One region of the Micromonospora sp. WMMD734 genome, then DNA from elsewhere that is predicted to be linked to it. Evidence: riboswitches for the same ligand, from Rfam matches in the RefSeq annotation. Region 1 holds a riboswitch; each other region holds the start of a gene.
The links. Region 1 has a riboswitch for cobalamin ahead of cobN (cobaltochelatase subunit CobN). Riboswitches for the same ligand answer to the same signal wherever they lie in the genome.
Positions count from the first base shown of each region.

Region 2: another riboswitch for cobalamin. It lies ahead of ACN267_RS10360 (CbtB domain-containing protein); the one in region 1 lies ahead of cobN (cobaltochelatase subunit CobN).
Region 3: another riboswitch for cobalamin. It lies ahead of bluB (5,6-dimethylbenzimidazole synthase); the one in region 1 lies ahead of cobN (cobaltochelatase subunit CobN).
Region 4: another riboswitch for cobalamin. It lies ahead of ACN267_RS04980 (ribonucleoside-diphosphate reductase subunit alpha); the one in region 1 lies ahead of cobN (cobaltochelatase subunit CobN).

Region 1 covers NZ_JBMHMK010000001.1:1,761,403-1,763,597, forward strand. Annotated here, with positions in the region: cobalamin riboswitch at 452-581, shown strand; gene cobN (cobaltochelatase subunit CobN) at 889-2,195, shown strand, end outside.
Region 2 covers NZ_JBMHMK010000001.1:2,459,714-2,461,908, forward strand. Annotated here, with positions in the region: gene ACN267_RS10355 (PepSY-associated TM helix domain-containing protein) at 1-654, shown strand, start outside; cobalamin riboswitch at 664-805, shown strand; gene ACN267_RS10360 (CbtB domain-containing protein) at 840-1,043, shown strand; gene ACN267_RS10365 (CbtA family protein) at 1,034-1,837, shown strand; gene ACN267_RS10370 (histidine phosphatase family protein) at 1,834-2,195, shown strand, end outside.
Region 3 covers NZ_JBMHMK010000001.1:963,061-965,255, reverse strand. Annotated here, with positions in the region: gene ACN267_RS04260 (hypothetical protein) at 1-270, opposite strand, end outside; gene bluB (5,6-dimethylbenzimidazole synthase) at 356-988, opposite strand; cobalamin riboswitch at 1,026-1,219, opposite strand; gene ACN267_RS04250 (SDR family oxidoreductase) at 1,243-2,136, opposite strand.
Region 4 covers NZ_JBMHMK010000001.1:1,174,513-1,176,707, reverse strand. Annotated here, with positions in the region: gene ACN267_RS04985 (helix-turn-helix transcriptional regulator) at 88-975, shown strand; cobalamin riboswitch at 1,003-1,216, shown strand; gene ACN267_RS04980 (ribonucleoside-diphosphate reductase subunit alpha) at 1,338-2,195, shown strand, end outside.

The sequences.
Region 1 (2,195 bases):
TGCCGACCCGCACCGCCGTGACGGGATGGCCGGCGGTGTCGGTGCGGGGTGACGCAGCGTCGGGACGGGGTGACCGGTGGCGTCGGAGCGGCGCGGCCCGAGGCATCGGGCCGGGGCCGCGCTGCGGCGGCGGTGGGGTGGCCGGGGCTATCCGCCCGACCACCGTCCGGTCGGACCCGACCATGCCGGTCCGAGTCGTTGACGTCATCAGCTCGACAGCGTGTGAAAGAGGTATCCCGACCGCCAGGGGCCGGCCAGCCACCGGGGACGATCCACCGGGGACGGGCCGTCTGGGTGCGGGCCGTCCGGGTGCGGGCCGCGCCCCGTTGGACGAGCGCGAACCATCGCCGTCGGCCTCACCATGGGGGCCGACCGGTGCCGTCGTGGGGCCGGTGGCCGCCGTTGACCTCGGGGTGAGGAGTGTGGCAGCATTCGCGGCCTGACGGCAGTGAAGGAAGTCGGTGCGATTCCGACGCGGTCCCGCCACTGTCACCGGGGAGCGATCCCCCCTCGTGGGTCACGACCGTGCGTGCACGGTTGGAAGGCCGGGGGTGAGCGTCGATCCGGGAGCCAGGATACTTCGGCCGTCGGAGAACCCCAGGGCGTGGACACCCGAGGAGGACCCGATGACGCGCAGCGTCACTGCCGACCCGATCACGGTCGGTGATTTCCGCATCACTGTCGAGCCCGCGCCGCCGCGTGCTCCCGCCGCTCCCACCGTCGCCGGCCGTCGCCGGGGCGGTCGGCCTGCCACGTACCGCTGACGGCCGGTCCGGGTGCCCCGCCGTCGGCGGGGTCGTCGACCTCCGCCGCCGCTGACCGGCGTCCCTCCCGCCCCGCTCGGCCCGGCCCCGTGGTCGAGCCGGACGTCACTCTCCGGAGCTGCACGTGCGCATCCTGCTGCTGTCCACCGCCGACACCGATCTGCTCGCCGCCCGCGCCAGTGCCGCCGACTACCGCCTCGCCAACCCCACCCGGGTCGACGTGGCCGCCGTACCGGCCCTGCTCGACGGGGTCGACCTGGCCGTCGTACGGCTGCTCGGCGGGCGGCAGGCGTGGCCGGACGGCCTCGCGGCGGTGCTCGGCTCAGGGGTCCCCACGATCGTGCTCGGCGGCGAGGCGGTGCCTGACGCGGAGCTGATGGCGGCGTCCACGGTGGCCTCCGGGGTGGCCACCGAAGCGCTGTCCTACCTGGTGGAGGGAGGCGCGGAGAACCTCGCCCAGCTGGCGCGGTTCCTGTCCGACACGGTCCTGCTCACCGGGGAGGGCTTCGACCCGCCCACCCCCACCCCGCCGTACGGCATCCTCGACCGGCGCCGCCCGACCGCCCACGCAGACCCGACCGCCCAGTCAGACCCGACCGACCAGGCGGATCAGGCGGCCGGACCGGACGGGCGGCAGGGCGGCGGTGGGCGGCCCACGGTGGGGATCGTGTTCTACCGGGCGCACGCGTTGGCCGGCAACACCGGTTTCGTGCAGACCCTGGCCGACGCGGTCGACACGGCCGGCGGCGAACCGCTGCCGATCTTCTGCGGCTCGCTGCGCGGGCTCACCCCGGGCGACGGGCCGCTGGACCTCTTCGCCCGCTGCGACGCGCTCGTCGTCACCGTCCTCGCCGCCGGCGGGACGGTCGCCGCCGACGCCTCCGGCGGGGGCGACGAGGACGCCTGGGACGTCGGCGCGCTCGCCGCCCTCGACGTGCCGGTGATCCAGGCGCTCTGCCTGACCAGCACCCGGGAGCAGTGGGCGGCAAGCGACGCCGGGCTGTCCCCGCTGGACGCGGCCATGCAGGTGGCCATCCCCGAGTTCGACGGCCGGATCGTCACCGTGCCGTTCTCGTTCAAACGCATCGACGCCGACGGGCTGTCGGTCTACGCCGCCGACGCCGAGCGGGCCGCCCGGGTCGCCGGGATCGCCGTCCGGCAGGCCCGGCTGCGCCACCTGCCCAACGCCGACAAGCGGGTGGCGATCGTGCTCAGCTCCTACCCGACGAAGCACTCCCGGGTCGGTAACGCCGTCGGCCTGGACACCCCCGCCTCGGCGGTCCGCCTGCTCGCCGCCCTCGCCGCCGAGGGGTACCACCTCGGCGACGCGCCACCACCCACCGACGGGGACGCGCTGATCCACGCGCTGATCGCCGCCGGGGGCCACGACGTCGAGTGGCTCACCCCGGAACAGTTGTCCGCGGCCGAGGC
Region 2 (2,195 bases), 700 kb from region 1:
GGCCACCACGGTGCCGCCGGGGCCGGCGGGGTGGTCGAGTCGGCCGCCTTCGACCGGGTGCTGACCGCCGCCCGGACGGCCGGGCTGGCCGGCCCGGTCGAGATCGCCCCCGGCGAGCCGGGCTCGGCCTGGACGGTCACCCAGGTCGACAACACCTGGCCGGTGGCCAAGGACCGGGTCGCCGTCGACCCCACGACGGGGACGGTCACCGCCCGCAGCGACTTCGCCGACTGGCCGCTGCTGGCCCAGCTCAGTGGACTCGGCATCCAGGCCCACATGGGGGTGCTCCTCGGCCCGGTCAACCAGATCCTGCTCGCCGCGCTGGCCCTCGGGCTGCTCTGCGTCGTCGTCTGGGGCTACCGGATGTGGTGGCAGCGCCGGCCCACCCGGGCGGACCGCCGGGCCCGCACCGGCACTCCGCCACCCCGGGGTGGTGTGCGGGGCCTGCCGTGGTGGGCGGTGCCCGTCGGCGTACCGGTGGTGGCGGCGATCGGCTGGGCCTTGCCCCTGCTCGGGCTGAGCCTGCTCGCCTTCCTCGTCGTCGACGTCGCCCTGGGCGTGGCGGCCCGACGTCGCCGCGACGCCGCCCCGCACCGGCCGGCGGATGACGTGCCGCCCCCGGCCGGCACGTCACATTCCCCGGGCGACGATTGACCGGTCGGGGGTCGCGCCGTTACGGTCGACCCACTATCTGCGGCGTCGCGAGGTAAGCCGGTGGGAATCCGGCGCGGTCGCGCCACTGTGAGCGGTTCCGTCGTCGACGGGTCCGTGAGCCAGGACGCTCGGTCGTCCGCAGCCTTGCGATGGGGACGCGTCATCCCCGGGAAGGTTCGAATCCCATGTCGAGTCCCACTCCTGCCCAGCCGCTGGTGCACCCCGTCGGGTCCACCCGTCTGTGGTGGACGGCCCTGGCCGTCGTCGGCGTACTCCTGCTGCTCACCTACCTGGTCGCGTTCGACCAGGGGGCGGTCTCGCGCAGCGGCATGTTCCTGCACGAACTGATGCACGACGGCCGGCACCTGCTCGGTGTCCCGTGCCACTGACCGCTGCCCACAACCCACCCACCTTCGTCACCGTCCTGCTCCGCGGGCTCCTCGCCGGCCTCGTCGCCGGTCTACTCGCGGGCGGTTTCGGCTACCTCGCCGGTGAGCCGCGCATCGACGCGGCCATCGCGATCGAGGAGGCCGCCACCCACACCGGGCCGGTGGCCGACGACCACCACGCCGAGGACCTGGTCGGCCGGGACGGGCAGCGGTTCGGCCTGTTCCTGGCCACCGGCCTGTTCGGGACGGCGATGGGTGGCCTGCTCGCGACCGCGTACGTGCTGCTGCGCCGACGGTTCCCGGCCGCCGACGACGGCCGGACGGCGTTGCTGCTGGCGGGCGGTGCCCTGCTCGGCGTAGTGCTCGTGCCGTTCGGGAAGTACCCGGCCAATCCCCCGGCGGTGGGCAACCCCGACACCATCGACCAGCGCACCGCCGCCTACCTGGCGTTGGTGGTGCTCGGCCTGGTGGCCGTCTGGGCGGGCACCCTGGGCTACCGGTCGGTCCGCGCCGACGCGCCGCCCTGGCAACGGTGCGGCGCGGCCCTCGGCGGGTTCGTCCTGGTCGCCGGCGTCGGGTACGTCGTCCTGCCGTCGTTCCAGGAGGTCCCGGAGGACTTCCCGGCAGCCCTGCTGTGGAACTTCCGGCTGGCCTCGCTCGGCACCCAGGTGGTGCTGTGGACCGCCCTCGGTCTGTTGTTCAGCGCCCTGATGAGCCGACGCACCGCAGGGCCGCGCCCCGGCGACCGGGCCCGTGCGCCGCTGACCGGTCAGGGCACGCCGGCCCGCCCGTGACCTCGACCAGCCTGCGGCTGGTCGCCCACGCCCACACCGGCGCGCTGCGGCGGGCGGTGTTCGGCGCGGGCGACGACGACCTGGACGAGGGCGGTCGACAGGCCGCCCTCGCCCTGGCCGGTCACGGCCGGACCGGGCCACTGGGCACCGTGGACACCTGTCTGACCAGCCCGGCGACCGCACCGGTGCAGACCGCGTACGCCCTGGGGTTACGGCCCACCGTCGAGGCCGCGCTGGCCGACTGCGACTACGCCGGCTGGGCCGGGCGCAGCCTGGCCGACGTCGGGGCGCGCGAGCCCGGGGCGCTGCGCCAGTGGTGGGAGACGCCCGGGGCGACGCCGCACGGCGGGGAGTCCCT
Region 3 (2,195 bases), 800 kb from region 1:
GTAGCTGGCCCGCACCGGGTGGCCGAGGTTGCTGGCCGGGCAGGTGGCGACGAGGGTCGGCCCGGCGGTCGTGAAGGTGCCGACGCTGCCGGAGTACCAGGTGATGCTCCAGGTCGTCGTGCCGGTGCTGCTGCCGTCGCAGTAGAACTGCGACGCGCCGGACTCGCAGAAGGGCGCCGGGGCGGCGGCGAGGGCCGGCGTGGCCCCGGCGGCCACGAGGCCCAGGGCGGCAAGCGCGGATGTGGCCAGGGCCGTGACGGTGGTACGCATGGAACTCCTCCCAACGTAGCCAGGCAACGACTGAGCGCGACGTCAGCCTAACCGTTGCATCGACGTACCCGAATTAGCTGTTCGGTCAGTCGGTCGCCCGGTGCAGCCAGCGGTCGTGGTGCACCGCCTCGGCGAGCGGCCGGCGTCGCCGCCACCCGTGCCGCTCCAGGTCGGGCACGGCCTCCAGATGGGTGACCGGCCCGACGCACAGCCAGGCCACCGGCCGGATGCCGGCCGGCACACCCAGCAGGTCGGCCAGGAACGACTCCCGGTAGAAGGAGACCCACCCCACGCCCAACCCCTCGGCGGTCGCGGCGAGCCAGAGGTTCTGGATGGCCAGGCAGACCGAGTAGAGGCCGGCGTCGGCGATGGCGTGCCGCCCGAGCACCGCCGGGCCCCCGCGCTGCGGGTCGTAGGTGACGACGATCGAGAGCGTCGACTCCAGCACCCCGTCGATCTTGATGCGCGCGAACCGTTCGGCCGCTGCACCGTCCAGAGTGGCGGCGAACGTGGCCCGCTCGGCCTGCACGTGCCGGTAGAACCGACGACGGACGGCAGGGTCCCGCACCAGGACGAAGTCCCACGGCTGCGAGTGGCCGACGCTGGGCGCGGCGTGCGCGGCGTCGAGGATCCGGTGCAGGGTGTCGGCCGGCACCGGATCCCCGGTGAACTCGGCCCGGACGTCCCGGCGGCGGTGGATGGCGTCGTAGAGTTCCACAGGCAGGCTCCCGCTGCGCTCGGCCCACCCCCGACGGGTGGGCGCTCGACGCGAGGCCGGTCTTCGGACTCCCGGATCAACGCCGACCCGTCCGCCTTCCCAGCCGTACGGCCAGTGGCTGCGCTCCTCGCGCCTGGACGGTCGCTCCCCGGTCACCGCGGCGGGCCCGTGCCGGATTCACACCGGCTTCCCGATTCTCCCCGCAGTTGCGGGGCACCTCGCACGATCATGCCGCCGCCGATGCTATCGGTGGATCACGTACGGGTGGCGGTGGTGCGGCCACGGTTCCCGGTCGGGTAGTGCCTGCGCAGGTCGGAGGTCGTCATCCGGTCGAGCATCCGGTCGGGAAGGACGCGGGAGGCCCGGATGAGGAGGGCAGCCGTCGCGCCGATGGTGTAGCGGGTGCGGGGCCTGCGGTCGGTCACCGCCGCGGCGATCCTCTTCGCGGCGACGGCGGAGGTCACCCCGGCCCTGGTGAACGCCGCCACGTGGGAGGGGATCGCCTGCATCAGGGCACCGTAGCGCTCGTTCTGCTCCGGGGTCATCGTCTCGTCGAGACGGCCGAGGGCGGCGAGGCCGACGCGGGACATCTCGGTTTTGACGCCGCCCGGTTCGACCACCACCACCCGCACGCCGTACGGGGCCAGCTCGTTGCGCAGCGCGTCGCTCATCGCCTCCATGGCGAACTTGCTGGCGGCGTACGGACCGTAGCCGGCCATGGAGACCCTGCCGTTGAGGGAGCTGATGTTGACGACGCGCCCCTTGCCGCGCAGCAGCACGGGGAGCAGGGCCTGGGTGACCGCGACGTGACCGAAGAGGTTCACCTCGAAGATGCGCCGCCACTCGTGCAGCGGCACCACCTCGACCGGGCCGGCACCGGGGACGCCGGCGTTGTTGACCAGCGCCCGCAGCGGCAGCGGATCCCGCCCGACGCGTGCGGCGAGCGCAGCGACGTGGTCGGGGTCGGTGATGTCGAGGATCACCGGCTCGATGCGGTCGGTCCGCAGGGGCGTGGCGTCGCCCTCGCGCCGCACGCCGGCGAGGACGTGGAAACCACGCCGGGCCAGTTCCCGCGCGGTGGCCGCACCCATGCCGGTCGACGCGCCGGTCACGACCACGAGTTCCCGACTTTCAGTTGACGTTGTCATCTCTCAAGTCTGCACCAATCAGATGACAACGTCAACCGAGTGAAGTGACTTAGTCATCA
Region 4 (2,195 bases), 590 kb from region 1:
GGACCGGCCGGGCGGACTCCGTCGTAGCCGGTTGCCTAGGTCCCGCAGACCTACCCGCGCCGGTCCGGGCCGCGTCACACTGGCGACATGACCCATCCGTACGCCCGTGAACTCGGTGACTTCCTGCGCGCCCGGCGCGGCCGGCTGCACCCCCGGGACGTCGGCCTGGAGCCGGGCGGCCGACGCCGGGTCACCGGGCTGCGCCGCGAGGAACTGGCGCTGCTGGCCGGGTTGAGCACCGACTACTACCAGCGGATGGAACAGGGCCGGGAGGTTCGCCCGTCCGACGACGTGCTGGACGGGCTCGCCGCCGCGCTCGGCCTCGACGACGACGAACGCCGGCACCTGTTCACCCTGGCCCGCGCCGCCCGCCGGCCGGTGCCCGCCCGGGTCGACCACGGCCCGGAGCGGGTGCCGGAGAGCACCAGGCGGTTGCTGCGCGTGATGGACACCCCGGCGGTGGTACTCGGCCGTCACCTGGACCTGCTCGCCTGGAACGCGTGGGCGGTGGCGCTGCTCGGTGACCCGGCGGACCACCCGCCGGACCGGCTCAACATGCTGCTGCTGATGTTCGACGAGGCGGCGGCCCCGGTGCGGCGCTGCGCGGCCTGGGAGCAGCAGGCCATGGACTACATCGGCATGATGCGCGCCGCCGTCGCCACGGACCCCACCCATCCCCGGGCCACCGCCGTCGTCGGTGAGCTGAGCATCCGCAGCGCCGAGTTCCGGCGGCTGTGGTCCCGGCACGACGTGCGCGGTTCGGTCAGCGGCACCAAGACCTTCCAGGTCCCCGAGGTCGGCGACATCGTCCTGGACTGGGACACCTACCCGCTGCCCGGCAACCCCGGCCCGGTCATGCTGGTCTTCACCGCCGAGCCGGGCAGCGCCGACGCCGACGCGCTGCGGCTGCTGGCGTCACTGCGGGCCACCGGCCGCTCGGGTGAGAGTTATCTGACACGCCGACGCGACATCTAGTGTTGCCTCTCCCCCATCTACGCCATATATGGTGTGCCACGCAGCTGGTTCGGCCGGGCCCGGTGGTCCGGTCGAGGCAACAGGGAACCCGGTGGGAATCCGGGACTGCCCCGCAGCGGTAAGTGGGAACGACCGCCGTCATCGAGCACTGGACCGCGAGGTCTGGGAAGCGACGGCCAGTAGGCGACCGACCCCGGTCACGCCCGCGAGTCCGAAGACCTGCCAGTGCGCCGTGCGCTGCTGCGCGCGGCGGTCGGAGGTCGCGCGGGACGACCGACGCCAGCACCCGGGCCGGCCGTCGCGCCGCGCCCGTTGGCGTTCTCCCGCGTCCCGATGGCCATCGGTGACAGCGAGGAGAGGTCATGACGAGCACAGCGCAGAGCCCACCGTCCGACGTCGACGGCGCGCAGCCACGCCGGCCCGCGATGCGGGTCCGCAAGCGCGACGGCGACACCGAACCGGTGGACGTCAACCGGATCGTCACGGCCGTCGCCAGGTGGGCCACCGACCTGGACGAGGTCGACCCGCTGCGGGTGGCCACCCGGACGATCAGTGGCCTCTACGACGGGGCGACAACGGCCGAGCTGGACAAACTGTCGATCCAGACGGCGGCCGAGCTGATCGGCACGGAACCGCAGTACTCCCGGCTGGCGGCCCGGCTGCTGGCCGCCTACGTGGACGAGGAGGTCCGCGGGCAGGAGGTGACCTCCTTCAGCGAGTCCATCCGGTACGCCCACGGCCTCGGCTTGATCGCCGACGACACCGCCGCGTTCGTGGCCCGGCACGCCAGCCAACTCGACGACGCCGTCGACCCGGCCGGTGACCTGCGGTTCGAGTACTTCGGGCTGCGTACGGTGGCCGACCGCTACCTGCTGCGGCACCCGCGGTCACGGCTGGTGGTGGAGACCCCGCAGTACTGGCTGCTGCGGGTGGCCTGCGGGCTGTCCGGCACGCCCGACGAGGCGGTCGGGTTCTACCGGCTGATGTCGTCGCTGGCCTACCTGCCGAGTTCCCCGACGTTGTTCAACTCGGGCACCCGGCACACCCAGATGTCGTCGTGTTTCCTGGTCGACTCGCCGCGCGACGAACTGGACTCGATCTACGAGCGCTACCACCAGGTGGCGAAGCTGTCGAAGTTCTCCGGCGGCATCGGCATCTCCTTCACGCGGGTACGTGGCCGGGGGGCGCTGATCCGAGGCACCAACGGCCGGTCCAACGGG